3 regions of the Streptomyces manipurensis genome follow, and region 3 is predicted to be linked to each of the others. Evidence: predicted binding sites of a transcription regulator. Region 3 holds the regulator's gene; each other region holds the start of a gene.
The links. The regulator HrcA, encoded in region 3, represses chaperone genes, less so after heat shock. The targets are predictions, from matches to a motif close to TTNGCACTCNGNNNNNCNGAGTGCNAA.

Region 1 (9,383 bases), 870 kb from region 3:
CGGCTCGAACATGCCGGTCGGCAGGAGCACCCCGAGCGACCGCGCCTCCGCGACGGTGGTCGCCTGCGCGCACAGCCACATCTCCGGTTCGAGCGGCCGCATCCGCCCGCACAGCACCCGGGCCCGCCGGTACGCCTCGTCGAGGTCGTCCGTCCGGTACACCGGGTACGCCCGCGAACCCCCCACCCTCAGCAGCCCTGCTCCGGTCCGCCGAGCACGGCCCCGCCGATCGCGGCGGCGAGCCGCTCGGCCCGGCCGGGGTCGCCGTGCTTGGTGACGTGGACGTAGAGCGTGTGGACCCCGGTGACCGGCTCGTACCACTCGCACGAGTCGCTGTTCAGGACCAGCTGCACTCCGTCGTACGCGGGCGAGGGAAACGATCCCTGCTCGGGCTCGTCGGGCCAGCACCCCGACCACCTCACCGACGCCGGCCCGGCGCCCACGGCCCGTACGAAGTCCTCGTCCCCGGCCCCGTCCGGCAGTTGCTCCTGGTGGAACCAGAGCGGCATCTCCGCCGCCAGCTCCGCGTCGGAGGCCGTCCGCACGTCCAGGTCGAAGTGGCCGCCGCGGCTCTCCGCGTGGTCATGGAGCGCCCCCGGCACCACGACGGCCATCCGCCGCAGGTCCGCGACCGTCAGCAGCACGGCCCCGACGTACACGTCCGCGTACCGCGTGGCCAGCAGCCCGCACAGATGTCGCGCCTTCGCGTACGCCTCGGCGGGATCGGTGGTGCGCAGCACGGGATAAGCGACGGAGGTGCCCATAGCCGTACGTTCACACGCCCCCACCCACCCCGGCCAGCGGTTTTCCCCGGCCCGGGAACGCCCGAGGGCGGCACCCCCGTCGGGGTGCCGCCCTCGGTCGAGAACAGCCGATCAGCCAGGGGCCGATCAGAAGTCCATGTCACCGCCCGGCATGCCGCCCGGAGCGGCCGCGGCCTTCTCCGGCTTGTCGGCGATGACGGCCTCGGTGGTCAGGAACAGCGCGGCGATCGACGCGGCGTTCTGCAGCGCGGAGCGCGTGACCTTCGCCGGGTCGATGATGCCCTCGGCGATCATGTCGACGTACTCGCCGGACGCGGCGTTCAGGCCGTGGCCGATCGGAAGGTTGCGCACCTTCTCCACGACGACGCCACCCTCGAGACCACCGTTGACGGCGATCTGCTTGAGCGGGGCCTCCAGGGCGAGCTTCACGGCGTTGGCGCCGGTCGCCTCGTCACCCTCGAGCTCCAGCTTGTCGAAGACCGCGGAGGCCTGCAGCAGGGCCACGCCACCACCGGCGACGATGCCCTCCTCGACGGCCGCCTTCGCGTTGCGGACGGCGTCCTCGATGCGGTGCTTGCGCTCCTTGAGCTCGACCTCGGTCGCGGCGCCGGCCTTGATGACGGCCACGCCGCCGGCCAGCTTCGCGAGGCGCTCCTGGAGCTTCTCGCGGTCGTAGTCCGAGTCGGAGTTCTCGATCTCGGCGCGGATCTGGTTCACGCGGCCCTGGACCTGGTCGCTGTCACCGGCACCGTCGACGATGGTCGTCTCGTCCTTGGTGATGACGACCTTGCGGGCGCGGCCGAGCAGGTCGAGACCGGCGTTCTCCAGCTTGAGGCCGACCTCCTCGGAGATGACGGTGCCACCGGTGAGGATGGCGATGTCGCCGAGCATGGCCTTGCGGCGGTCACCGAAGCCCGGGGCCTTGACGGCGACGGACTTGAAGGTGCCACGGATCTTGTTGACGACCAGGGTCGACAGGGCCTCGCCCTCGACGTCCTCGGCGATGATCAGCAGCGGCTTGCCGGACTGCATGACCTTCTCCAGGAGCGGCAGCAGGTCCTTGACCGAGCCGATCTTGGAGTTGACGATCAGGATGTACGGGTCGTCGAGAGCCGACTCCATACGCTCCATGTCGGTGGCGAAGTACGCCGAGATGTAGCCCTTGTCGAAGCGCATGCCCTCGGTGAGCTCGAGCTCCAGACCGAAGGTCTGGGACTCCTCGACGGTGATGACGCCTTCCTTGCCGACCTTGTCCATGGCCTCGGCGATGAGCTCGCCGATCTGGGTGTCGGCGGCGGAGATGGAGGCCGTGGAAGCGATCTGCTCCTTGGTCTCGACATCCTTGGCCTGGGCGAGCAGGGCGGCGGAGACGGCCTCGACGGCCTTCTCGATACCACGCTTGAGGGCCATCGGGTTGGCACCGGCGGCCACGTTGCGCAGGCCCTCGCGGACGAGCGCCTGGGCGAGCACGGTGGCGGTGGTCGTACCGTCGCCGGCGACGTCGTCCGTCTTCTTGGCGACTTCCTTGACCAGCTCGGCGCCGATCTTCTCGTACGGGTCCTCGAGCTCGATCTCCTTGGCGATGGAGACACCGTCGTTGGTGATCGTGGGCGCGCCCCACTTCTTCTCAAGGACGACGTTGCGACCCTTGGGGCCAAGGGTGACCTTGACGGCGTCGGCGAGCTGGTTCATGCCACGCTCGAGACCGCGCCGGGCCTCCTCGTCGAACGCAATGATCTTGGCCATCTGAAGTGGTCCTCCCGGACAGCGGTGGATTGCTCCCAGGACCGCGCCCGCGCCCGCGACGGACGGCCTGCGTGCCCGGCGGTTCCTTCCCGCCGGACCCTGCGGGCCTCACCGACCCGGTCCTCGTTCAGTAGCACTCTCACTCGGAGAGTGCTAACGCCAATGATTAGCACTCGACCCCTCCGAGTGCAAGCGGCTCGGGGGAACGGCCCGGCGGTACCGGGCGCACGCACGAGGGGCCCACACCCTGTGTCCAGGATGTGGGCCCCTCGAAGGTCTTCCAGGTCTGTGGTGAAGACCGTGCGTCGGTGGTCGATGCTCCCAGGACTAGCCGAGCGCGAGCTTGACCATGTCCGCCTGCGGACCCTTCTGGCCCTGCGAGATCTCGAACTCGACCCGCTGACCCTCTTCAAGGGTGCGGTACCCGTCCATCTGGATGGCGCTGTAGTGGACGAACACATCCGCACCACCGTCGACCGCGATGAAGCCGTAGCCCTTCTCCGCGTTGAACCACTTGACGGTGCCCTGAGCCATGCCTAACTCCCCTATTACTGGCCCTTGCGCGGGAACGCACTTCGCGTTCCCGGGTCAGAACTTGCGTCGGAACGCTTCGACCGAGGCTGAATGTATCTGCGCGAGTGCTGTCTGCAACAGGTCAATCCGACGAGAAATCTGGACACCGAGAAACATTGAAATAGAGTGAAAATTTGGCATATTGGCGGGCAACTCGGGCCCGGCATATCTCGCCAAAGCCCCATACCGCGCCTGCACATTGACCCGATGTCGACCCTCACGCGACCCGTTCATATGCGGCGGGCAAGTCCAGCGGAGGGGACTTCCCCAACTCTACCGTGCCCAATCAAGCAGAATCGCCCCCTCCGCTTTTAGCGGAGGGGGCGATTCTGGTTTGCGCGTGTCACCCGTCGGGTGAAACGGAAAGGGTCAGCAGCCGCCCGCGACGGCCGGAATGATCGAAACTCCGGCGCCGTCCGGCGTCACCGTCTGCAGCCCGCCCTCGAAACGCACGTCGTCGTCGTTGACGTACACGTTCACGAAACGGCGCAGTTTGCCCTGGTCGTCCAGGACGCGCGCGGCGATGCCCGGGTGGTTCTTCTCCAGGGACTCGATGACCTCGGCGAGGGTCGCGCCCTCGGCCGGGACCTCGGCCTGACCGCCGGTGTAGGTGCGCAGGATGGTGGGAATGCGGACGTTGACGCTCATGGCGCTACTGCCTTTCCGGTAGTGAGGAGAAGAGGTCAGGCCAGGCCGGCGGCGCGGAACGCGTCCAGGCTGGGGCGGATGGTGGCGGTCTGCCCGCTGTCCGCGGCCACCGCCTCCAGGGTCTTGAGGCCGTCGCCGGTGTTGAGGACGACGGTGGTCAGGGTCGGGTCGAGCTGCCCGTTCTCGATGAGCTTCTTCGTCACGCCGACGGTCACGCCGCCCGCGGTCTCGGCGAAGATGCCCTCGGTCTGCGCGAGGATCTTGATGGCCTCGACGACCTGCTCGTCGTTCACGTCCTCGACGAAGCCGCCGGTGCGGCGCGCGATGTCCAGGACGTACGGGCCGTCCGCCGGGTTGCCGATCGCGAGGGACTTGGCGATGGTGTTCGGCTTCTGCGGGCGGACCACGTCGTGACCGGCCTTGAAGGCGGTCGACACCGGGGAGCAGCCCTCGGCCTGGGCACCGAAGATCTTGTACGGCTTGTCCTCGACCAGGCCGAGCCGGATCAGCTCCTGCAGACCCTTGTCGATCTTCGTCAGCTGCGAGCCGGACGCGATCGGGATGACGAGCTGGTCGGGCAGCTGCCAGCCGAGCTGCTCGCAGATCTCGTACGCCAGGGTCTTGGAGCCCTCGCCGTAGTAGGGGCGGAGGTTGACGTTGACGAAGCCCCAGCCCTCGCCCAGCGGGTCGCCGATGAGCTCGGAGCAGAAGCGGTTGACGTCGTCGTAGTTGCCCTCGATGCCGACGAGGTCACCGCCGTAGACGCCGGCCATGACGACCTTGCCCTGCTCCAGGTCGTGCGGGATGAACACGCAGGAGCGGAAGCCGGCCCGGGCGGCCGCGGCGCCGACGGCGCCGGCCAGGTTGCCGGTGGAGGAGCAGGACAGGGTGGTGAAGCCGAAGGCGCGGGCGGCCTCGACGGCGATGGCCACGACGCGGTCCTTGAAGGAGTGCGTCGGGTTGCCGGAGTCGTCCTTGACGTACAGCTTGCCGGTGACGCCCAGCTCCTTGGCCAGGTTGGCGGCGTCGACGAGCTTGGTGAAGCCCGGGTTCAGGCTCGGCTTGGAGGCCACGTCGGCGGGGACGGGCAGCAGCGGCGCGTAGCGCCAGATGTTGTTCGGTCCGGCCTCGATCGCGGCGCGCAGGGCTTCGGGGTCGCCGGCGGGGAGGTCGTACGCGACTTCCAGGGGTCCGAAGCACTCGGCGCACGCGAAGATGGGACCGAGCTCGAAGCGGGTACCGCACTCGCGACAGGAGAGTCCGGCGGCAGGTCCGAGATCGACAGAGGTGGCGACAGTCTGTGCAGCCATGATGGCGAGGCCCTTTCTCCTCATCTTCCCCATGGCGCGTTTCGCCATGAGACGGAATTGGCACCTTCCCTAGCCGGGGACCTCGTCGACGAGCGCTGCTGCGCGATCGCGAGAACCGACTGGAGGGTTGCCGGGGCTTCAACGGGCCGTGTCCCTCTGCCCCTCTGGATGAGCGGTATGGCACCGGCACACGCGCTCTGTGGCGCGCCGGTGCGTTTGTACGCGGGGACCCCGGCATGCGGTGGTCCTTCGCGTTGTTCAAGACTGTAACCGAAGGGCCGGGCGGTTGAGACAGCTGTCCGAACCGCGAGATGGATCATATAAGCGGCAATACCGCCGACACGCAGGGAGTGCTGAGGGTGCTGGAAGAGGTGGAGCGCTGGCTGGCCGACCGCTCCTGGTCCGCCGCCGACCGACCGCTCGACCAGCTGCTCGACCGGAAACGGGCGGCAGGGACCACGGTCAGCGTGGTGCTGCCCGCGCTGGACGAGGAGGCGACGGTCGGCGCGATCGTCGAGACGATCCGGCGGGAGCTGATGGAGGACCTGCCGGTCCCCCTCGTGGACGAGCTGGTGGTGGTCGACTCGGGCTCCGGCGACCGGACCGCCGAGGTCGCGGCGAAGGCCGGCGCGCGCGTGGTGCACCGCGACGAGATCCTGCCGCGGATCCCGGCCGTGCCCGGCAAGGGCGAGGTGCTGTGGCGGTCGCTGCTGGTCACCGGCGGGGACGTCGTCTGCTTCGTCGACGCCGACCTGCGGGACTTCTCCGCCTCCTTCGTCTCCGGCATCGTCGGCCCGCTGCTGACCGACCCGGACGTGCAGTTCGTGAAGGCCATGTACGACCGGCCGCTGGGGGACGCCCCCGGACAGGGCGGCCGGGTCACCGAACTCGTCGCCCGCCCGCTGCTGAACCTGCACTGGCCGCAGCTGGCCGGCTTCGTGCAGCCGCTCGGCGGCGAGTACGCCGTGCGCCGCTCCCTGCTGGAGCGGCTGCCGTTCCCCGTGGGCTACGGGGTGGAGCTGGGGCTGCTGGTGGACGCGCTGCACACGGTCGGACTGGACGCGCTCGCCCAGGTGGACGTGGGCGTGCGGCTCCACCGCCATCAGGGTGGTCAGGCGCTCGGCCGGATGGCCGCGGCGATCTACCGGACCGCGCAGGTGCGGCTCTCGCGCGGGCATCTCGTACGCCCGGAGCTGACCCAGTTCGAGCGGGGCCCGGAGGGGTTCGTGCCGCGGACGTACCCCGTGGACACCGAGGAGCGGCCGCCGATGGCGGACGTCGAGGAGTACGCCCTGCGCGACGTGGCGTGACGGCGGCCATGGTTTGAGGGTGAGCAGGCCGGGCTAGGTTCGCCGCATGGCTTCCCAGGTACTCGTAGCAGCTAACCGCGGCCCCCTCTCCTACGTCCTCGCCGATGACGGCACGCTCGGCGCACGGCGCGGCGGGGGCGGTCTGGTCTCCGGCCTGTCGGCGGCCCTCGCCGAGCAGCCGGGGGCGCTGTGGATCTGCGCGGCGCTGTCGGACGCGGACCGGGAGGCCGTGCGGCGCGGGGTGTCCGAGCCAGGGGTCCGGATGCTGGACATCGATCCCACGATGTACGACGACGCGTACAACGGCATCGCGAACTCGGTGCTGTGGTTCACCCACCACCACCTGTACGACGTGCCGCGCGAGCCGGTCTTCGACGCGGAGTTCCGGCGCCGCTGGGACTCCTACACGGCCTACAACGCGGCCTTCGCGCACGCCCTCGCCGAGGAGGCGGAGCAGGGCGCCCGGGTGCTGGTGCAGGACTACCACCTGGCCCTGGTCCCGGGGCAGCTGCGGGAGCTGCGGCCGGATCTGCGGATCGCCCACTTCACGCACACGCCCTGGGCCTCGCGGGAGTTCATGGGGATGCTCCCGGACGACATCGTGAGCCGGCTGACCTGGGGGATGCTGGGGGCGGACCGGCTGGGGTTCCACACGTGGGAGTGGGCCTCCCACTTCGCGGGCGGCGCCACCCGCGACGACGCTGCCGGCATCGCGGACTCCTTCTTCCCCCGCGACGGGGCGCCCGGGGTGAACCACCGGCGGCTGACCGGGGGCCGGTACGGGGAGAAGCGGTTCACGGAGGTGGCGCGGTACCCCCTGGGCGTGGACGCGGAGGAGCTGCGGGCGCTCGCGCACCGGCCCGAGGTGGACGAGAAGCTGGCCGAGCTGCGGGCGGAGGTCGCGGGCCGCCTGACGATCGCCCGGGTGGACCGGACCGAGCTGTCGAAGAACATCCTGCGCGGCCTGCTGGCCTACCGGGAGCTGCTGACGGTCCACCCCGAGTGGCGCGGCCGGGTGGTGCACCTGGCCTCGGCGTACCCGTCGCGGCAGGACCTGAAGGTGTACCGGGACTACACGGCCTCCGTGGCGGAGCTGGCCGCGGAGATCAACGCCGAGTTCGGCACCGACGACTGGCAGCCGGTGCTGGTGTCGGTGAAGGACGACTTCGCGCGGTCGCTGGCGGTCTACCGGATGGCGGACGTGGCGCTGGTGAACCCGGTGCGGGACGGGATGAACCTGGTCGCCAAGGAGATCCCGGTGGTGTCGGAGGCGGGCTGCGCGGTGGTGCTGTCGACGGGGGCGGGGGCGTACGAGGAGCTCCGCGGGGACGCGCTGACGGTGAACCCGTACGACGTGTCGGAGACGGCGGAGGCGCTGCACACGGCGCTCTCGATGCCGGCGGAGGAGCGCGCGGAGCGCACCAAGCGCCTGGCGGCGGCCGCGACGGCCCTTCCCCCGGCCCAGTGGTTCAGGGCCCAGCTCGAAGACCTGGGCTGACCCGCCGCCGGGGGCGGCGCCCCCGGCGGCGCGGGGTCAGCTCCGGAGGGCCCCGGCCAGGGCGGCCAGGAAGGCGGCCACGGAGCCCGGTCCGGGCAGGACCAGGTCGGCGCGGGCGGCCAGCTCGGGGACCTCCGCCGAGCCGCTGCACACCAGCAGCCCGGGCAGCCCGTCGGCCCGGCGCTTCTCGACGGCCGAGTAGGCGGCGAGGTCGCCCAGGTCGTCCCCGGCGTACAGCACCGTCTCCGCGTCCCGCTCCGCCAGGAACTCCGTCAGGGCGACGCCCTTGTCCATGCCCGGCGGCCGCAGTTCCAGGACGGCCCGTCCCGGCTCCACCATCAGCCCGTGCCGGGCGGCCAGGTCGGCCAGCGGCTCCCGCAGCGCGGCGAAGGCCGCCGCCGGGTCCTCGGCGCGCCGGGTGTGCACGGCCAGCGCCCGGCCCTTCTCCTCGATCCAGGTGCCCTGCCAGGCCCCGATGGAGTCCAGGAATCCCGGCAGCTCGGCCCGGACCGCCGCCACCCCGGGGTGTTCGGCGGGGGCGTGGACGGTCCCGGTCACGGCGTCCCAGCGTTCGGCCCCGTAGTGGCCGAGGACCACCAGGTGCTCCAGGCCGGGTGCGCCCGCGAAGCCGCCGTAGCGCACGGCGACGCCCGCGGGCCGTCCGGTGATCACCGCGACCGAGTCCACCCGGGGCGCGAGCGCCGACAGGGCGGGCAGGGCGTCGGGGTGGGCGCGGGCCTGGTCCGGGTCCGGGACGATGTCGGCGAGGGTGCCGTCGAAGTCGAGGGCGACCACGGAGCGGCGCGGCGCGCGCAGCAGGGCTTCGAGCCCCTCGCGTCCGGCTGCGGTGACGGGCATCGGCAGGTCGTGCGGATGGCTCCCCATACGCACGACCCTAACGGCCCTGCGCGGCGACGGCTATCGCCTGGCCCGCTGCGCTTCGCGGATGCGGCGCAGGCGGTTCACCGTGCCCGGGGCGTGCTCCAGTGCCCGCGGGTCGTCCATCAGCGCGTTGAGCAGCTGGTAGTAGCGGACGGGGGTCATCCCCAGCCCTTCCCTTATGGCCCGTTCCTTGGCGCCGGGCCCGGGCCAGGTGCGCGCCTCGTACGCGAGCACCGCGGCCTCCGTGGCCGTCAGCCGCCCCTCGTCCGTCATACCGCCAGATTAACGCCGTGGTCCGACAGCCGGCCGCGCCCGGCCGCCGCACGGGCGTCCGGGCGCGCGGCGGCCGGCGGCCGGGCCGGTCAGTGCTGGTCCGCGGCGCGGGCGCCCGCGGCGATGTCCTCCAGGACCTTCGCCGGCTGCCCGCCGGGCTGGACGGCCCTGCCGATGTTCTGCTTGATGTCCTCGCTGACGCCCGCCCAGGACTTCTTGCCGGCCGGGTACAGGCGCGAGCCGGGCAGGGCCGTCAGGAAGGGCTTGAGCTGCGCGGACGAGCCGCCGGTGGCGGCCTGCTTGGCCTGGTAGCCGGAGGTGGTCGCGGGCAGCAGGTCGTACTTGTCGGTGAAGGCCGTCACGTTCTTCGGCTGGTAGA
Region 2 (9,383 bases), 1.9 Mb from region 3:
GGGCGCCCGCCGGCGTCAGAGGTTTCAGTCCACGCACGGGATGCCGCCACCGTCCTTGGGTATGGAGGAGGGTGCCGGCGACGAGGACGAGGGCGCGCTCGCCGTGGGGCCGGCCGTGGCGCCGGGCGCACCCGGCGTGGCCGGGGCGTTCGGGCTGATGGCGGCCTTGGGTCCGATCTGATCGGCAATGAGGCGCTTTATCTTCATATCGTCTACGACGTTTATGTCCTCCCCGTGGTTCCGTCCGAAGCCCTCGATGGGCAGTGTCGTGAACCGCACCCGCCCTCCCGACAGGTTCTTCGCCTGCTTCACGAAGGCCGACAGGTCCCACCCCGCGTCCGTCACCAGGTCCTTCTTCGCGGCCTCCACGAGCTTGAGCAGCTTGGCCGGATCGGTGAAGGTCCCGGCCGAGTTCAGCTTCTTCGTCGCGCCCGCCAGGAACGCCTGCTGCCGCTTCGTCCGGTCCAGGTCGCCCCCGTCCAGACCGTGCCGCTGCCGTACGAAGGCGAGCGACTGGCGGCCGTCGAGGGTCTGCGGGCCCGCGGGGAAGTCCGCCCCCGAGTACCGGTCCTTCACCGCCTTGTTCAGGCACACGGGTACGCCGCCCAGCGCGTCCGCGAGGTGGTAGAAACCGGCCAGGTTCAGCTCGGCGAAATGGTCCACCGGGACGCCCAGGAACGCGCGCACCGTCTCGATCTGCGCCTTGCGCCCGGCCTCCCGCCCGGCCTGCTCCAGCTGCCGGCGGTCCGTGACGCCCTGCCCGGACAGGCGCGCCTGCTCCTTCGCCTTCGCCAGCCCGTACGCCTTCTTGATCTTGTCCTTGCCGTGGCCGGGTATGTCGACGAAGTCGTCCCGCGGAACCGAGAAGCCCTGCGCCTGGCTCCCGTCCCCGGGCACGTGCAGCAGGATCAGGGTGTTCGCGTTGTAGCCGCCGATGTCCGAGCTGCCCGCGTGCAGCGCGTCCAGGACCTCCTCCGGGAGCTCCTCGCCGTTCTGGTCGCGGCGGCTGTCCAGGCCCATGAGCAGGATGTTGGTGTCGCCGGACCGGGACTTCTCCGCGCCCTCCAGGGCCCGGGAACTGCCGATGCCGGCGGCGAGGTCCCGGTAGAGGTACCAGGCGCCGCCGCCCGCCATGACCGTGAGGGCGCAGCCCCCGACCAGCAGCGTGCGGACCAACCTGCGCCGTCGTGACACGGGGCGGCGTCGGGTGCTCGTCTTCCTCGTCCTGTTCGTCCTCCGGTGCGCGCTCATGCCTCTCGATGCTGGCGCAGGCGTGCTGAAGGAATCCTGAGTGTCCTGAAATCGCCTTCAGGACGGCAGTAGCTGCCCCGGGGGTCGGCGCGGGACCCTCAGCACCAGCCGTGCGCCGCCGGCCGGTGCGGGCAGTGCGCGGACGTCGCCCCCGTGCGCCCGGGCGATCTCCCGTGCGATGGCGAGGCCCAGCCCGGTGCCGCCCGCGGCCCGGCCCCGGTCCGCGTCCAGCCGTACGAACCGCTCGAAGACCCGCTCCCGGTCGGCCTCCGGGATCCCCGGCCCGTCGTCGGTCACCTCCAGCAGCACCCAGCCGTCGGCGTCGGCCGCCCGTACGACGACCTCCGTACGGGCGTGCTGCACCGCGTTGTCCACCAGGTTGGCCAGGGCCCGTTCCAGCCGGGCGGGGTCCCCGGCGGCCGGTACGGGCGCGGGCGCGTCCAGCCGGGTAGCCACCCGGGCGCGGCCCCGGCGGGCCACGTCCTCGGCGGCCAGCAGGGCCAGGTCCACCGGTTCGGTGCGCGGCAGCGGGCCGCCGTCGAGGCGGGCCAGCAGGAGCAGGTCGGCGGCGATCCGCTGGAGCCGATCGGTTTCGGCCAGTGCGGCCTCGACGGACTCGCGGTCGGGGCGGTCCGCGGCGAGCGCCACCTCCAGCCGGGAACGGACGGCGGCCAGCGGATTGCGCAGCTCGTGCGAGGCGTCCGCGGTGAACTGCCGCTGCCGGGCGTCGGCGTGCTCCAGCCGGTCCAGGGTGTCGTTGACGGTGCGGGCCAGCCGGGCGATCTCGTCCGCCCCGCCCGGGTCGGGGACGCGCCGGTCCAGCTCGCTGGAGGTGACCGCCGCCAGCCCCGTCCGGATCGCGTCCACCGGGCGCAGCGCACGGCCCGTCACCCACCAGGCGAGCGCCGCCGCGAAACCGGTCAGCGGGGGAGCGCCCGCGAGCAGCCCGACGGCGACGGCCCGGGTCGCGTCGTCGACGTCGCCGAGCACCGTCATCGCGTACACCGTGTGCGCCCCCGGAGCCTGCACCACGACGACGGCACGCCGGTGCCCGCCGGGGTGCGCGGGCGGCAGGACGGCCGAGACGGAGTCCTCGCCGTGGGCGGGGCGCGGCGCGCCGTCCAGGCCGGGCGCGGCCGCGCCCGGGCCCGTACCGCCGGTGCTCGCGACGGTGCGGCCGGCCGCGTCCCGTACGAGGACCAGGTCCACGCCGTTCTCCGGCGCCGGCAGCCGGCTGCCGGGCGGCGGGGTCCGGACGTCGAGCTGCGCGGCGACCTTGCGGGCGGCCAGCTCGGTGCGGCCGGTGGTGTTGTCGAGCAGGTTGGCCCGCAGCAGGGCGTGCAGCCACAGCCCGCCGGCGGCCAGGACGCAGGCCATGGCGAGCGCGGCGGCCGCGGCGGTGCGCGCCCGGATGCCGGGGCGCCTGCGGCGCGCCGGGCGGACCGCGCCGGGCCGGGGCCTAGCCACCGTCGGGGGCCATCCGGTAGCCGGTCCCGTGGACGGTGAGGATCGAGCGGCGGCCGAAGGGGGCGTCGATCTTCCGGCGCAGCGAGGAGACGTACACCTCGACGATGTTCGGGTCGATGTCGTGCGGGGCGTCCCAGACCTCGTCCAGGATGTCCTGCTTGGACACCGCCCGGCCGGGCTGCTCCATGAGGCAGGCGAGCACGCCGAGTTCGCGGGCGGTGAGCTCGATGTCCCGCTCGCCCCGGCGGCAGCGGCGGCCGCGGGGGTCCAGGAGGAGGTCGCCGGCCCGGAGGGTGCCGCGGTCGGGGGCTCCGGCGCGGCGGGCCAGTGCGCGGATCCGGGCGGCGAGGACCACGCGGGAGAACGGCTTGGTGAGGTAGTCGTCCGCGCCGGCGTCCAGGCCGTCCGCCTCGTCGTGCTCGCCGTCGCGGGCGGTGAGCATCAGGACCGGGGTGGTGTCGCCGTGGGCGCGCATCCGCGTGCAGATCGCGTGGCCGCCGGGACCCGGGAGCATCAGGTCGAGCAGCACGACGTCGTACGGGCCGCCGGCGAGGGCGAGCTCCAGGCCGCGGTGGCCGTCGTGGGCGATGTCGACGTGGTGCCCGTCGGCGGACAGGCCGCGCCGCAGGGACTCGGCGAGGCCTTCTTCGTCTTCGACCACGAGAATGCGCACGGGCCCAAGCGTTGCATATCCCCCATAACGGGTGCCCTGTGGGCCTGCTCGGCTGGCCGGGGCGGCTTCGGCGGTCCGGGCGTCGACCTGCTGGGCGGTGTCCTGCGGCCCTGGTCGGCGGGGCGGTGGTGGTCGGGGGGCGGGGGTCGGTGCCGGGTGCCCTGCGGGCTTGCTTGGCTGGTCGGGGCGGCTTCGGCGGTCCGGGCGTCGACCTGCTGGGCGGTGTTCTGCGGGCCTGGTCGGCGGGGCGGTGGTGGTCGGGGGGCGGGGGTCGGTGCCGTGCCGGGGTGTCTCCTCGGCTCGGCGCGTGCGGGCATGTCGCGGTTGTACCCGGTGGTCGCGCCTCGTCCTGCGGGGACACCCCGGCACGTCCCCGCCCCCCTCGGCCGCGGACCCCGGCCCCCGGCACAGCGCCCCCTGGCCGTTCCCCGGCCGGCCGGCGGGCCAGTGGGCCCGGCTGCGTTCCCGCCAGGCCGGTCGGAGAGCCAGTGGCCCGGCTGGCTTGCAGCCCGGCCGACCGGCGAGCCACGGGGCCCCGGACGCGCTCCCGCCCGGTCGGGTGGCGAGGCGGTGGGACCGTGCCGCGTTCGCCCGGCCGGTCGGTGAGGCGGTGGGCCTTGGTCGTGTGGGCCTCGGCGGGGCAACTGGGCGGTGGGTGCGGGCTGGGCGGAGTCGGCCCGTGGGGTGGGGACACGGAGGAGGGTCCCCGCAGGACGAGCGCGCGACCCAGGCCGCCTGGCCGCGACACACCCGCACGCGCCGAGCCGAGGAGACCCTCCTCCGGGTCCCCGCCCCACACCCCGCCGCCCCCGCCGTCGAATCCCGCCGTCACCCGCGAAGCCACCCCGCAGGGGAACCGCGCACCCCCGTCACAGCAACCGCCGCCACCCGCGCAGCCGCCCCGCAACGGGCCCGCCCCACAGGCCCGGCCGTCACCCGCGAAGCCACCCCGCAGGGGGAGTCGGCCGAGCGGGCCCGCAGGGCGATCCGCAACACCCCGGCAGCGGGAATTGGCACTCCGCTTGACCGAGTGCTAATCGCCGGAATAGTCTCGCACCTGGCACTCACCCCCGGTGAGTGCCAACACAGCGACAGGCAGGTCCGGCACCCGCGACGACGGATCGACCTGGTCGCCACCTCAGACAGTTAACCCCGGATCTCCGAAGGGGGAGGTCGGACAGTGACGACCGCCAGCTCCAAGGTTGCCATCAAGCCGCTTGAGGACCGCATTGTGGTCCAGCCGCTCGACGCCGAGCAGACCACGGCCTCCGGCCTGGTCATCCCGGACACCGCGAAGGAGAAGCCCCAGGAGGGCGTCGTCCTCGCGGTCGGTCCGGGTCGCTTCGAGGACGGCCAGCGTCTCCCGCTGGACGTCACCGTGGGCGACATCGTGCTGTACAGCAAGTACGGCGGCACCGAAGTGAAGTACAGCGGCGAGGAGTACCTCGTCCTCTCGGCTCGCGACGTGCTCGCGATCGTCGAGAAGTAATTCGCTTCACGCACTGCTTTGAGCTGCGCCCCTGGTCACCCCGCTGATTGCCGGGCGGCGAGGGGCGCAGCCCGTTAAACCGAGTTTTCGAGAGGGCTGAACCGCTCCCATGGCGAAGATCCTGAAGTTCGACGAGGACGCCCGTCGCGCCCTCGAGCGCGGCGTCAACAAGCTTGCCGACACGGTCAAGGTGACGATCGGCCCCAAGGGCCGCAACGTCGTCATCGACAAGAAGTTCGGCGCCCCCACCATCACCAACGACGGTGTCACCATCGCCCGCGAGGTCGAGCTGGACGACCCGTACGAGAACCTGGGCGCGCAGCTCGTGAAGGAGGTGGCGACCAAGACCAACGACATCGCGGGTGACGGCACCACCACCGCCACCGTGCTGGCCCAGGCGCTGGTCCGCGAGGGTCTGCGCAACGTCGCCGCGGGTGCTTCCCCGGCCGCCCTGAAGAAGGGCATCGACGCCGCGGTCAAGGCCGTCTCCGAGGACCTCCTCGCGACCGCCCGTCCGATCGAGGACAAGTCCGACATCGCCGCCGTGGCCGCGCTCTCCGCGCAGGACTCGCAGGTCGGCGAGCTCATCGCCGAGGCGATGGACAAGGTCGGCAAGGACGGTGTCATCACCGTCGAGGAGTCCAACACCTTCGGCCTGGAGCTGGAGTTCACCGAGGGCATGGCCTTCGACAAGGGCTACCTCTCCCCGTACATGGTCTCCGACCAGGAGCGTATGGAGGCCGTCCTCGACGACCCGTACATCCTGATCAACCAGGGCAAGATCTCCTCGATCCAGGACCTCCTGCCGCTGCTGGAGAAGGTCATCCAGGCGGGTGGCTCGAAGCCGCTGCTGATCATCGCCGAGGACGTCGAGGGCGAGGCGCTCTCCACCCTCGTCGTCAACAAGATCCGCGGCACCTTCAACGCGGTGGCCGTCAAGGCCCCGGGCTTCGGTGACCGTCGCAAGGCGATGCTGCAGGACATGGCCACCCTCACCGGTGCCACCGTCATCGCCGAGGAGGTCGGCCTCAAGCTCGACCAGGCCGGTCTGGACGTACTGGGCTCCGCCCGCCGCGTCACGATCTCCAAGGACGACACCACCATCGTCGACGGCGCGGGCAGCTCCGACGAGGTCCTCGGCCGCGTGAACCAGATCAAGGCCGAGATCGAGGCCACGGACTCGGACTGGGACCGCGAGAAGCTGCAGGAGCGCCTGGCGAAGCTCGCCGGCGGCGTCTGCGTCATCAAGGTCGGCGCCGCCACCGAGGTGGAGCTCAAGGAGAAGAAGCACCGTCTCGAGGACGCGATCTCCGCGACCCGCGCCGCGGTCGAGGAGGGCATCGTCTCCGGCGGTGGCTCCGCGCTCGTCCACGCCGTGAAGGTCCTGGAGGGCAACCTCGGTCTGTCGGGCGACGAGGCCACCGGTGTCGCGGTCGTGCGCCGCGCCGCCGTCGAGCCGCTGCGCTGGATCGCCGAGAACGCGGGCCTCGAGGGCTACGTCATCACCTCGAAGGTCTCCGAGCTCGACAAGGGCCAGGGCTTCAACGCCGCCTCCGGCGAGTACGGCGACCTGGTCAAGGCCGGCGTCATCGACCCGGTGAAGGTGACCCGCTCCGCGCTGGAGAACGCCGCCTCCATCGCCTCCCTGCTGCTGACGACCGAGACCCTCGTCGTCGAGAAGCCGGCGGAGGAAGAGGGCGACGCCGGTCACGGCCACGGTCACGGCCACAGCCACTGATCGCGCTCCACGTCGAAGGCCCCGTTCCGCAGTCGCGGAGCGGGGCCTTCCCCGTGTTCGGGGCTCAGGTTCCGTAGGGCGTTCCGGTCCCGCCCATCTGGCGTTGCAGGGCTCCGGTGTCGTAGTGCCACCAGCCTTCGGTGATCTCTCCGTCCAGGCACCGGAAGGTGGTGGTCCCGGACATCTCGTACGTCTTCCCGGTCGGTGCGACCCCCATGAACTCTCCCTTGTGGGTGCCGCGCCAGTTCCACACCGTCGTGACCATGTCGCCCTCGGCCACCTGGGCCGTCGGCTCGAAGGTCATGTCGAAGGCCGCGCGCCACATCTCCAGGTCCGAGCGCATGCCCTCGCGCCCGATGACGGTGGACTCCTCCTTGCCGGCGTCGTGGTCGATGTAGTTCACCGCGAAGCACTCGTCGAGGACGCTCATGTCGCCGGCCATGGCGGCTTCCTGGAACACCCGGTTCGCGAGCTGCTTGTTGAGGTGCTCGTCGCGGACGACGTCGAGGTTCATGAACTTCGGCATCCCCTCGCAGAGGGACACCATCTCCTGGAACATCCGGTCCGTCTCGGGGAGCTGAGAGTTCCTCATCGCCTCCTCGTACGAGGCGAACTCCACCATGTCCACGTAGTGGTTCCGGGCCTCGCGGTCCTGACCGATCATCGTGTGCGTGGCGGTGCGCCTGCCGCTGCTCTGTTCCGCCCAGCGGTCTATGAGCGCGTTCATCTCGTCGAACCGCGTCGTCTCGTAATCGATCACTTGTACGAATGTCATCGCGCCGCCTCCCGCAATGGATGGGACAGGTCCATTTTAGGGAGATTTCACCCGATCGGCCGCATCTCGGGGCGGCCGCCACGGCTACTGGGGGCCGTACTTCCGCCCCGTCCGCGAGGACATCCCGCCCAGCAGACCGCGCGGCGTCAGCTTCACCACGCCCATCAGCGCCTTGTACCGCGGATCCGGGATCGACACCGTCTTCCCTCGCGCCAGGTCGGCCAGGGCCGCGGCCACCAGCTTGTCCGCGTCCAGCCACATCCAGCCGGGGATGTTGTCCGTGCCCATGCCGGCCCGCTGGTGGAACTCCGTCCGCACGAAGCCGGGGCAGAGCGCCATCAGCCGCACCCCCGAGCCCGCCATGTCCCGCGCCGCGCCCTGGGTGAACTGCACGACCCACGCCTTGCTGGCCCCGTACGTACCGCGGGGTACGAAGGCGGCCACCGATGCCACGTTGATCACGCCGCCGCGGCCGCGCGAGCGCATCGACTCCGAGGCGGCCGAGGTCAGCCGCAGCACCGCCTCGACGTGCACCTTCAGCATGGTCAGCTCGTCGGCCATGGAGACTTCCAGGTAGCGGCCCTTGTTGCCGAAGCCCGCGTTGTTGACCAGCAGGTCGACCGGGTGCGTACGGTCGCCGAGCCGGTGCTCGACGGCCGCGATGCCCTCCTCCGTGGCGAGGTCGGCCGCGAGCACCTCGGCCTCGATGCCGTGCCGGTCGTGCAGCTCGGTGGCCTGTTCGCCGAGCCGCTTCGTGTCACGCGCCACCAGCACCAGGTTGTGCCCCTGGGCGGCGAGTTTGCGTGCGAAGGCGGCGCCGATGCCCGCCGTGGATCCCGTAATCAGCGCAGTCGTCATAGGCGCAACCTAGCCGCCCCGTCCGACGGCGCTATCGCGCCCCGGCCCCGTCCCCGTACTTCTCGACGTACTGGCGCACCGTCTCGTGGGCCGCCGGCTCCATCGCGGCGCCCGCGGCCAGGGTCCGCGGCAGCAGCGCCCGTTCGGTGGTGAAGGCCCGGAACCAGAACTGCACGGTCACCTCGTGGTCCGCCCGGTGGACGATCTCGATCGGGTCGCCGGGGGAGACCGATCCCTCCCGGACCACCCGCAGGTACGCGCCCGGGCGGGCCTCCCGGGTGAACCGCCTGACCCAGCCCGGCTCGCCGAGGACCCCCTGGAAGGTCCGGCACGGGATGCGGGCGGAGGCCACTTCGAGGACGAGGTCCGAGCCCACCCGCCAGCGGTCGCCGAGCCGCGCGGTGTTCAGGTCGATGCCGGAGGTGGTGAAGTTCTCGCCGAAGAGTCCGCCGGGCAGCTCGCGGCCGAGCTCGCGCTCCCACAGGTCCAGGTCCTCGCGGGCGTAGGCGTAGACGGCCTGGTGGTCGCCGCCGTGGTGGCGCCGGTTGCAGACGGCGTCGCCCTCCAGGCCGCTGCCGAGGCCCTCGGCCTTGGAGCCGGGGGCGAAGACGCGGACCGGCCCGGGGACCGGGCGCTTGCCGATGCCCGTCACCCCGCCCTCGTGGTCGGTGTGCTCGTCCGGCTCGGCGCGGCCGATGTTCACGGAGATCAGATGCATGGGGCCCATGGGACCACGCTAGCCCAGGCATCCCAAAGGGTCCCGGGATTATTCGCGCATCGATGAAAGCGGGCCTTATGCTCGAAGGGTGATCGAGGCACGTCATCTCCGCGTACTGCGCGCCGTCGCCGGTACCGGTTCCTTCTCCGCCGCCGCCCGCGAACTCGGCTGCACCCAGCCGGCCGTCTCCCAGCAGATGAAGGCGCTGGAGCAGTCGGCCGGCACCCCGCTGCTCATCCGCACCGGCCGCGAGATGCGGCTGACCCAGGCCGGCGAGGCGCTGGTGCGGCACGCCGCCGGGATCCTGGCCGGGCTGACGGCGGCCGAGGAGGAGGTCGCCGCCATCGCCGGTCTGCGCGCGGGGCGGGTCCGCCTGGTCTCGTTCCCGAGCGGCAGCTCCACCCTGGTGCCGAC
Region 3 (9,383 bases):
CGGCGGCCGGGTCGACCTGCGCGGTCTGCGGCATGAAGAGGTTGACCCCGAAGCGGCGGCGGGTGAGCGCGCGCACCTGCTTGATCTCCTGGTACATCCCGTCGGCGGTCTTGTAGCCGCCGGCCAGGAACCCCAGGGCGCCGGCCTCGCACACGGCCGCGGCGAGCGGCGGGCAGGAGGCACCGCCCGCCATGGGGGCCTGCACGATCGGATACCGGAAGAGACCGTTCGGTGCGGTGGACATGGACTGCATCGTGCCATGTCCCGCTCAGGGGGCCGAATCACCGCATCCGCCCGGCACGGCCCCCGTCGGGCGGGGCGTGGCACCCCTGTCCGCACCATGCGCGGAGCCCGCTCCGGGGACTCCCCGGAGCGGGCTCCGCACGTGCGTGACCCTGCGGGATCAGCGCCCGTTGAACGCGTCCTTCAGACGGCTGAAGAGGCCCTGCTGGCCCGGCGCGAACTGGCCCATGGGCCGCTCCTCGCCGCGCAGCTTCGCCAGCTGGCGCAGCAGCTCCTCCTGCTGGGCGTCCAGCTTGGTCGGGGTGGTGACCTCGACGTGGACGATCAGGTCGCCGCGCCCGCCGCCGCGCAGGTGGGTGACACCGCGCCCGTGCAGCGGGATCGCCTGGCCGGAACCGGTCCCGGGCCGGATGTCGATCTCCTCCAGGCCGTCCAGCGTCTCCAGCGGACACTTGGTGCCGAGGGCGGCCGCCGTCATCGGGATGGTCACCGTGCAGTGCAGGTCGTCCCCGCGCCGCTGGAAGGTCGGGTGCGCCAGTTCGTGGATCTCCACGTACAGGTCACCGGCGGGGCCGCCGCCGGGGCCGACCTCGCCCTCGCCCGAGAGCTGGATCCGGGTGCCGTTCTCCACGCCCGCGGGGATCTTGACCGTGAGGCTGCGGCGGGAGCGGACCCGGCCGTCGCCCGCGCACTCGTGGCACGGGGTCGGGACCACGGTGCCGAACCCCTGGCACTGCGGGCAGGGGCGCGAGGTCATGACCTGGCCCAGGAAGGACCGGGTGACCTGCGAGACCTCACCGCGGCCGCGGCACATGTCGCACGTCTGCGCCGAGGTGCCGGGGGCGGCGCCCTCACCGGAGCAGGTGTTGCAGACCACGGCCGTGTCGACCTGGATGTCCTTGGTCGTCCCGAAGGCCGCCTCGTCCAGCTCCAGGTCCAGGCGGATCATCGCGTCCTGGCCGCGGCGGGTCCGCGAGCGCGGGCCGCGCTGCGAGGCCTGGCCGAAGAAGGCGTCCATGATGTCGGAGAAGTTGCCGAAGCCACCCGCACCGAAGCCGCCCGCGCCGCCGCCACCGCCGGAGGCGGACAGCGGGTCACCGCCGAGGTCGTAGACCTGCTTCTTCTGCGGGTCCGACAGCACCTCGTAGGCGGCGTTGATCTCCTTGAAACGCTCTTGCGTCTTGGGATCGGGGTTCACATCCGGGTGCAGCTCGCGCGCGAGTCGCCGGAAGGCCTTCTTGATCTCGTCCTGCGATGCGTCGCGGCGCACGCCGAGTACGGCGTAGTAGTCCGTGGCCACTTACGACTCCGCCAGGATCTGTCCGACGTAACGTGCCACTGCGCGTACCGCTCCCATCGTTCCGGGGTAGTCCATGCGGGTCGGTCCGACCACGCCGAGTTTGGCGACTGTTTCGCCGCCCGAACCGTAACCGACCGAGACGACCGACGTGGAGTTCAGTCCCTCGTAGGCGTTCTCGTGCCCGATCCGTACGGCCATCCCCGACTCGTTGGCCTCGCCGAGCAGCTTGAGGAGCACGACCTGCTCCTCCAGCGCCTCCAGCACCGGCCTGATCGTCAGGGGGAAATCGTGTCCGAAGCGGGTGAGATTGGCGGTACCGCCGATCATCAGCCGCTCCTCCGCCTCCTCGACCAGGGTTTCGAGGAGGGTCGACAGCACGGTGGAGACCGTGCCGCGGTCGTCCGCCTCGAACGACTCGGGGAGGTCCTGGACGAGCGGGGGGACGTCGGTGAAGCGCCGGCCGACGACCCGGCTGTTGAGGCGGGCCCGCAGGTCCGAGAGCGAGGCCTCGCCGAAGGGGCTCGGGCAGTCGATGAGCCGCTGCTCGACGCGCCCCGTGTCCGTGATCAGTACGAGCATCAGGCGCGCGGGAGCCAGCGAGAGCAGCTCCACGTGCCGGACGGTCGACCGGGTCAGGCTCGGGTACTGGACGACGGCGACCTGCCGGGTGAGCTGCGCGAGCAGCCGCACCGTGCGGCCCACGACGTCGTCGAGGTCCACGGCGCCGTCGAGGAAGTTCTGGATGGCCCGGCGCTCGGGCGTCGACAGCGGCTTGACCCCCGCCAGCTTGTCGACGAAGAGGCGGTAGCCCTTGTCGGTGGGGATCCGGCCGGCGCTGGTGTGGGGCTGGGCGATGTAGCCCTCCTCCTCCAGCACGGCCATGTCGTTGCGCACGGTGGCGGGCGAGACGCCGAGCCGGTGCCGCTCGGTGAGCGCCTTGGAGCCGACCGGCTCCTCCGTCCCGACGTAGTCCTGGACGATGGCGCGCAGCACTTCGAGTCTGCGTTCGCTGAGCATCGCGCACACCTCCAGCTGAGTCCGTTGCGGTCTTCCGACGCGTTCTGCCGTGTTCTGCCGTTCGTTGGCACTCCGGATGTTCGAGTGCCAGAGAGCCCCCGCTCAGTGTACGGCCGGGCGGTGAGCCCCTGGCAAGGGAGGCCCGCCAGGGTAGCGTCGCGGCATGGACGTGCGTTGGGAAGAGGCGGGCTGGGAACGGCTGACCGGAAGGGCCGGCCGCAAGCGCCTGCCGGTGTGGGACTGCACGGTGGGGCTGGTGGTGGGCGACGAGTCGGTGCTCCTCGTCGACCCCGGTTCGTGCGTGCGCGAGGGCGCCCGGGTGCGGGCCGAGGCGGAGCGGCTGACCGGCCGGCGAGTGACCCATATCGCATTCACGCACGGCCATTTCGATCACGTGCTGGGCGCTGCCGCCTTCGCCGGGGCCGAGGTGTTCGCCGCGGTGGGGCTGGACGCGCTGCTGGCCGCGGGCCGCGAGGAGCTGCGGCAGGACGCGGTGCGCCACGGGCTCGCGGAGGCGGAGGCCACCGAGGCGGTGGACCTGCTGGCGCTGCCCCGGCATCCGGTGTCGGGCGAACGGACACTGGAACTGGGCGGGCTGCAGGTGCTGCTGGCCAACGTGGGGCCCGGCCACACCGGCCACGACCTGGCGGTGTTCGTGCCCGGTGAGCGCGAGACGGTGTTCTGCGGGGACCTGGTCGAGGAGTCGGGGGAGCCCATGGCGGGCCCGGACGCGGTGCCCGGTCAGTGGCCGGCGGCCCTGGACCGGCTGCTGGCGCTCGGCGGCGGGGACGCCCTGTACGTGCCGGGGCACGGAGCGGTGGTCACCGCGGAGTTCGTCCGTGCGCAACGCGCCACACTGGCAGCGCGTTTCGGCGTGTCGGGGGCATGAGGCGCGCGGCTCTCCTAATGTCGGCCGGATGCGTGAGTACTCCCCCGATCTGACCCCGCAGTGGAAGCGCCCGAAGGCCGTGCCGGAGGTGGCGGCGGAACCGGACCTGGTGGTCGAGGTGGCGGGCACGGACTTCTGCGGCGCGGTGGTGGCCTGCGAGGCGGGCACGGTCACCCTGGAGGACCGCTTCGGCAAGCGCCGGGTGTTCCCGATGGAGCCGCGCGCCTTCCTGCTGGACGGGGCCGTGGTGACGCTGGTGCGCCCGCCCCGCGGCCCGGCGGTGCCCACCCGCACGGCGTCCGGCTCCGTCGCGGTCCCCGGCGCCCGCGCGCGGGTGGCCAGGGCGGGCCGGATCTATGTGGAGGGCCGGCACGACGCCGAGCTGGTCGAGCGGGTCTGGGGCGACGACCTGCGCATCGAGGGCGTGGTCGTGGAGTACCTGGAGGGCGTCGACGACCTCCCGGCCGTGGTGGCGGAGTTCGGCCCGGCCCCGGACGCCCGCCTCGGGGTCCTGGTGGACCATCTGGTCCCGGGCTCGAAGGAGTCCCGTATCGCGGCGCAGGTGACCTCGCCGGACGTGCTCGTGGTGGGCCACCCGTACATCGACGTCTGGCAGGCCGTGAAGCCGTCCGCCCTGGGCATCCCGGCCTGGCCGGTGGTCCCCCGCGGCCAGGACTGGAAGACGGGCGTCTGCCGCGCCCTGGGCTGGCCGGAGAACACGGGCGCGGCCTGGCAGCACATCCTGTCGAAGGTGACCTCCTACCGCGACCTGGACCCCGCCCTCCTGGGCCGGGTGGAAGAGCTCATCGACTTCGTCACGGCCGAAGGACCGGGCCCGGCCGGCGCCTGAGGCGCGGGGGTCCGGGGGCTCCGCCCCGGGAGCGCGCCCGGGGCTCAGTCCACCAGGTCCCGCACCACGGCGTCGGCCAGCAGGCGTCCGCGCAGGGTCAGCACCGCCCGGCCCGCCCCGTACGGCTCCGGCTCCAGCAGGCCGTCGGCCAGGGCACGCCGGGAGGCCGCCAGGCCGGCCGGGGCCAGCAGGGACAGCGGGACGCCGTCCACCAGGCGCAGCTCCAGCAGGATCCGCTCCACCCGGCGGTCCTCCGCGGACAGCAGCTCGCGGCCGGCGCCCGGGGAGCGGCCCTCCGCCAGGGCGGCGGCGTAGGCCCCGGGGTGCTTGACGTTCCACCAGCGCACCCCGCCCACGTGCGAGTGCGCGCCCGGACCGGCGCCCCACCAGTCGGCGCCGCGCCAGTACAGCTCGTTGTGCAGGCAGCGGCCGGCCTCCGAGGTCGCCCAGTTCGAGACCTCGTACCAGGAGTAGCCGGCCTGCGCCATGACCTCGTCGGCGATCAGGTAGCGGTCGGCGTGGACGTCGTCGTCGGTCATGGGGACCTCGCCGCGGCGGATCCGCCGCGCGAGCTGGGTACCCTCCTCGACGATCAGCGCGTAGGCGCTGACGTGGTCCGGGCCGGCCCCGAGGGCGGAGGCGAGGGAGTCGCGCCAGTCCTGGTCCGTCTCGCCCGGGGTGCCGTAGATCAGGTCGAGGTTGACGTGCTCGAAGCCCGCGGCGCGGGCCTCCGCCACGCACGCCTCGGGGCGCCCGGGCGTGTGGGTGCGGTCCAGCACCTTCAGCACGTGCTGCTTGGCGCTCTGCATGCCGAAGGAGACCCGGTTGAAGCCGCCGGCGCGCAGCTCGGCCAGGTACGCCGGGTCGACGGACTCCGGGTTGGCCTCCGTGGTGATCTCGGCGTCCTCGGCCAGGCCGAACTCGTCCCGGATCGCCGCGAGCATCCGTACGAGGTCGGCGGCGGGCAGCAGGGTGGGCGTGCCGCCGCCCACGAAGACGGTGCGCACGGCCCGCGGGTCGTCGCCGAGCACCTTCCGGGCCAGGCGCACCTCGTCGATCAGGGTGTCGGCGTAGTTCTCCCGGGAGGCGAGCACGCCTCCGGTGCCCCGCAGCTCGGTGGCCGTGTAGGTGTTGAAGTCGCAGTACCCGCAGCGGGTGGCGCAGTACGGGACGTGCAGGTAGAAGCCGAGCGGCCGGTCCCCCGCGCCCGCCAGGGCGTGGGACGGCAGGGAGCCGTCTTCGGGCATGGGTTCACCGTCGGGCAGGGCGGAAGGCATACCCCCATCATCCCGCACGCGGCACCGCGCTCCGCCCGGCCCGGGCTCGGGCCACGGGGGGTGCGGGGCGGGTCACCGCCCCGCCCCGCCCGGCCCGGCGCGGCTGTCAGGCCTCGCGCGAGCCCTCGTACATCTCCTCGATCAGGTGCTTGAACTCACGCTCGACGACCGGCCGCTTCAGCTTGAGGCTGGGGGTGAGGTCGCCGTGCTCGACGTCCAGGTCGCGCGGCAGCAGCCGGAACTTCTTGACCGTCTGCCAGCGCTGGAGGCCCTCGTTGAGGGTCTGGACGTAGGTCTCGATCAGGCGGGTGGTCTCGGGCGCGGCCAGGACCTGCTGGTACGTCTTCCCCTCCAGCCCGTTCTCGGCGGCCCAGCCCACGATGGACGGCTCGTCGAGGGCGATCAGCGCCGTGCAGAAGTTCCGGTCGGCGCCGTGCACCACGATCGTGGAGACGTAGGGGCAGATCGCCTTGAACCGGCCCTCGATCTCCGCCGGTGCGACGTACTTGCCGCCGGAGGTCTTGATCAGGTCCTTCTTGCGGTCGGTGATGCGCAGGTAGCCGTCCGGCGAGAGCTCGCCGATGTCGCCGGTGTGCAGCCAGCCGTCGGACTCCAGGACCTCGGCGGTCTTCTCGGGCTGGCCGTGGTAGCCCTGCATGATGCCGGGTCCGCGCAGCAGCACCTCGCCGTCGTCGGCGATGCGGACCTCGGTGCCGGGGAGCGGCTTGCCGACCGTGCCGGTGCGATAGGCCTCGCCCGGGTTGACGAAGGAGGCCGCGCTGGACTCCGTCAGGCCGTAGCCCTCCAGGATGTGGATGCCCGCGCCGGAGAAGAAGAAGCCGATGTCGGGGGCCAGGGCGGAGGCGCCGGAGACGGCCGCCCGGAGCTTGCCGCCGAAGGCGTCGCGGAGCTTGGAGTAGACGAGCGCGTCGGCGATCCGGTGCTTGGTGGTGAGACCGAAGGGGGCGCTGGCACGGCCGGTGCGGCGGAAGTTGTCCTGGGTGACCTTCGCGTATTCGCGGGCGACGCCGGCGGACCACTGGAAGATCTTGTACTTGGCGCCGCCCGCGGCCCGGGCCTTGGCGGCGACGCCGTTGTAGACCTTCTCGAAGATGCGCGGTACGGCGGCCATGTACGTGGGCTGCACGACCGGCAGATTCTCGATGATCTTGTCGATGCGGCCGTCGACGGCCGTCACGTGGCCCGCCTCGATCTGCCCGGAGGTCAGCACCTTGCCGAAGACGTGGGCCAGGGGCAGCCAGAGGTACTGGACGTCGTCCTTGCCGATCAGGCCGGTGGCGACCATGGCTTTGGCCAGGTACGACCAGTTGTCGTGGAGCAGCCGGACACCCTTGGGCCGGCCCGTGGTGCCGGACGTGTAGATGAGGGTGGCGAGCTGTTGCGAGGTGATGGACGCGATGCGCTCGTCGACCGCCTCCGGGTGCTTGGCGAGGTGCTCGCGGCCCTTGGCCTCCAGGTCCGCCAGCGAGAGCACCCAGCCCTCGGGGTCCCCTTCGGCGGGCACCGCGTCGGCGGCCTCCATGACCACGACGTGGCGCAGCTTCGGCAGGTCGGCGCGGCGTTCCCGGGCCTTGGCCAGCTGCGCGCCGTCCTCGGCGATCAGCAGCCGGCTCTCGGAGTCGGCGAGGATGAACGCCGACTCGTCGGCGTTGGTGCTGGGGTAGATCGTGGTGACCGCGCCGCCGGCGCACATCACGCCGAGGTCGGAGAGGATCCACTCGACGCGCGTGTTGGAGGCGAGCGCGACCCGGTCCTCCGTCTCCAGGCCGAGGGCGACCAGCCCGGCCGCGATGGCGAAGACCCGCTCCGCCGCCTGGCCCCAGCTGAGGGACTTCCAGTCGTCGGGAGCGCCCTGGCCGCCGGCTGAGGGCACCGGGTACCGGTAGGCCTCCGCATCGGGCGTCGCTGCGACGCGCTCAAGGAAGAGCACCGCCACGGTGGGCGGGCGGTTCTCGAGATAGGTCTTCGTGTCGCTCACGACATCCTCCGGACCGAACCACGCGGGCGTGCGTGGGCGTGGGGCGCTGGGGGCGCTTGGGACTGGCGGGTTTGCAGCCGTTGGCTTTCTGAACTGGCGAGTAACCGTCGAGCAGTGATCAGACTAGAGGCCGTGCGGCGTACGCGTAAGAGCCCGCGAGCGGCCGGTTCATAACGAAACAGGCCCCCGCGCCGGTGCGCGGGGGCCTGTGTGCGCCGGGTGACGCGGCAGTGGCTACTTCTTCTTGGCGCCGGACTCGTCACTGGAGAGGACGGCGATGAAGGCCTCCTGCGGGACCTCCACGGAGCCGACCATCTTCATGCGCTTCTTGCCTTCCTTCTGCTTCTCCAGCAGCTTCCGCTTACGGGAGATGTCACCGCCGTAGCACTTGGCGAGGACGTCCTTGCGGATGGCGCGGATGGTCTCGCGGGCGATGACGCGGGAGCCGATCGCGGCCTGGACGGGGACCTCGAAGGCCTGCCGCGGGATGAGCTCGCGCAGCTTGGCGACGAGGCGCACGCCGTAGGCGTAGGCGGCGTCCTTGTGGCAGACGGCGGAGAAGGCGTCGACCTTGTCGCCGTGCAGCAGGATGTCGACCTTGACCAGGCTGGAGGCCTGCTCGCCGGTGGGCTCGTAGTCGAGGGAGGCGTAGCCGCGCGTCTTGGACTTCAGCTGGTCGAAGAAGTCGAAGACGATCTCCGCGAGCGGGAGGGTGTAGCGGATCTCGACGCGGTCCTCGGAGAGGTAGTCCATGCCGAGGAGGGTGCCGCGGCGCTGCTGGCACAGCTCCATGATCGCGCCGATGAACTCGGTCGGGGCGAGCACCGTGGCCCGCACGACCGGCTCGAAGACGTCCTTGATCTTGCCTTCGGGGAACTCGCTCGGGTTGGTGACGGTGACTTCCTTGCCGTCCTCCAGGACCACCCGGTAGACCACGTTGGGCGCGGTCGCGATCAGGTCCAGGCCGAACTCGCGCTCCAGGCGCTCGCGGACCACGTCCAGGTGCAGCAGGCCGAGGAAGCCGACGCGGAAGCCGAAGCCGAGCGCCGCCGAGGTCTCCGGCTCGTAGACCAGCGCGGCGTCGTTGAGCTGGAGCTTGTCCAGGGCCTCGCGCAGGTCCGGGTAGTCCGAGCCGTCCAGCGGGTACAGGCCCGAGAAGACCATCGGCTTCGGGTCCTTGTAGCCGCCGAGGGCCTCGGTCGCGCCGTTGTGCAGGCTGGTGATGGTGTCACCGACCTTGGACTGACGGACGTCCTTCACGCCGGTGATGATGTAGCCCACCTCGCCGACGCCGATGCCGTCGGCCGGCGTCATCTCCGGGGAGGAGACACCGATCTCCAGCAGCTCGTGGGTGGCGCCGGTGGACATCATCCTGATGCGCTCGCGCTTGTTGAGCTGGCCGTCGACCACACGGACGTACGTCACGACGCCGCGGTACGAGTCGTAGACCGAGTCGAAGATCATCGCGCGGGCGGGGGCGTCCTTGACGCCGACCGGGGCCGGGACGGTGGCGACGACCTTGTCCAGCAGGGCGTCGACGCCCATGCCGGTCTTCGCGGAGACGCGCAGCACGTCGTCGGGGTCGCAGCCGACCAGGTTCGCGAGCTCCTCGGCGAACTTCTCCGGCTGGGCGGCCGGCAGGTCGATCTTGTTGAGGACCGGGACGATCGCGAGGTCGTTCTCCATCGCCAGGTACAGGTTGGCGAGGGTCTGCGCCTCGATGCCCTGGGCGGCGTCCACCAGGAGGATCGTGCCCTCGCACGCGGCGAGGGAGCGCGAGACCTCGTAGGTGAAGTCGACGTGCCCGG

Region 1: the regulator HrcA is predicted to act here: its motif matches at 2,641-2,667, upstream of groL (chaperonin GroEL).
Region 2: the regulator HrcA is predicted to act here: its motif matches at 4,402-4,428, upstream of groES (co-chaperone GroES).

Annotation. Positions count from the first base shown of each region.
Region 1 covers NZ_CP186950.1:3,370,087-3,379,469, forward strand. Annotated here, with positions in the region: gene ACPU2J_RS15455 (hypothetical protein) at 1-162, opposite strand, end outside; gene ACPU2J_RS15460 (hypothetical protein) at 189-764, opposite strand; gene groL (chaperonin GroEL) at 891-2,510, opposite strand; gene ACPU2J_RS15470 (cold-shock protein) at 2,838-3,044, opposite strand; gene ACPU2J_RS15475 (MoaD/ThiS family protein) at 3,453-3,731, opposite strand; gene thrC (threonine synthase) at 3,767-5,041, opposite strand; SAM riboswitch class I at 5,059-5,216, opposite strand; gene ACPU2J_RS15485 (glucosyl-3-phosphoglycerate synthase) at 5,401-6,351, shown strand; gene ACPU2J_RS15490 (alpha,alpha-trehalose-phosphate synthase (UDP-forming)) at 6,398-7,849, shown strand; gene otsB (trehalose-phosphatase) at 7,886-8,734, opposite strand; gene ACPU2J_RS15500 (DUF3263 domain-containing protein) at 8,768-9,004, opposite strand; gene ACPU2J_RS15505 (extracellular solute-binding protein) at 9,094-9,383, opposite strand, start outside.
Region 2 covers NZ_CP186950.1:4,437,930-4,447,312, forward strand. Annotated here, with positions in the region: gene ACPU2J_RS20690 (FtsW/RodA/SpoVE family cell cycle protein) at 1-37, opposite strand, end outside; gene ACPU2J_RS20695 (LCP family protein) at 25-1,176, opposite strand; gene ACPU2J_RS20700 (sensor histidine kinase) at 1,309-2,718, opposite strand; gene ACPU2J_RS20705 (response regulator transcription factor) at 2,711-3,391, opposite strand; gene groES (co-chaperone GroES) at 4,572-4,880, shown strand; gene groL (chaperonin GroEL) at 4,990-6,618, shown strand; gene ACPU2J_RS20720 (ester cyclase) at 6,683-7,393, opposite strand; gene ACPU2J_RS20725 (SDR family NAD(P)-dependent oxidoreductase) at 7,478-8,251, opposite strand; gene ACPU2J_RS20730 (MOSC domain-containing protein) at 8,283-8,969, opposite strand; gene ACPU2J_RS20735 (LysR family transcriptional regulator) at 9,058-9,383, shown strand, end outside.
Region 3 covers NZ_CP186950.1:2,500,114-2,509,496, forward strand. Annotated here, with positions in the region: gene ACPU2J_RS11525 (nitronate monooxygenase) at 1-244, opposite strand, end outside; gene dnaJ (molecular chaperone DnaJ) at 404-1,543, opposite strand; gene hrcA (heat-inducible transcriptional repressor HrcA) at 1,544-2,560, opposite strand; gene ACPU2J_RS11540 (MBL fold metallo-hydrolase) at 2,724-3,449, shown strand; gene ACPU2J_RS11545 (DUF3097 domain-containing protein) at 3,478-4,299, shown strand; gene hemW (radical SAM family heme chaperone HemW) at 4,344-5,576, opposite strand; gene ACPU2J_RS11555 (AMP-dependent synthetase/ligase) at 5,683-7,575, opposite strand; gene lepA (translation elongation factor 4) at 7,810-9,383, opposite strand, start outside.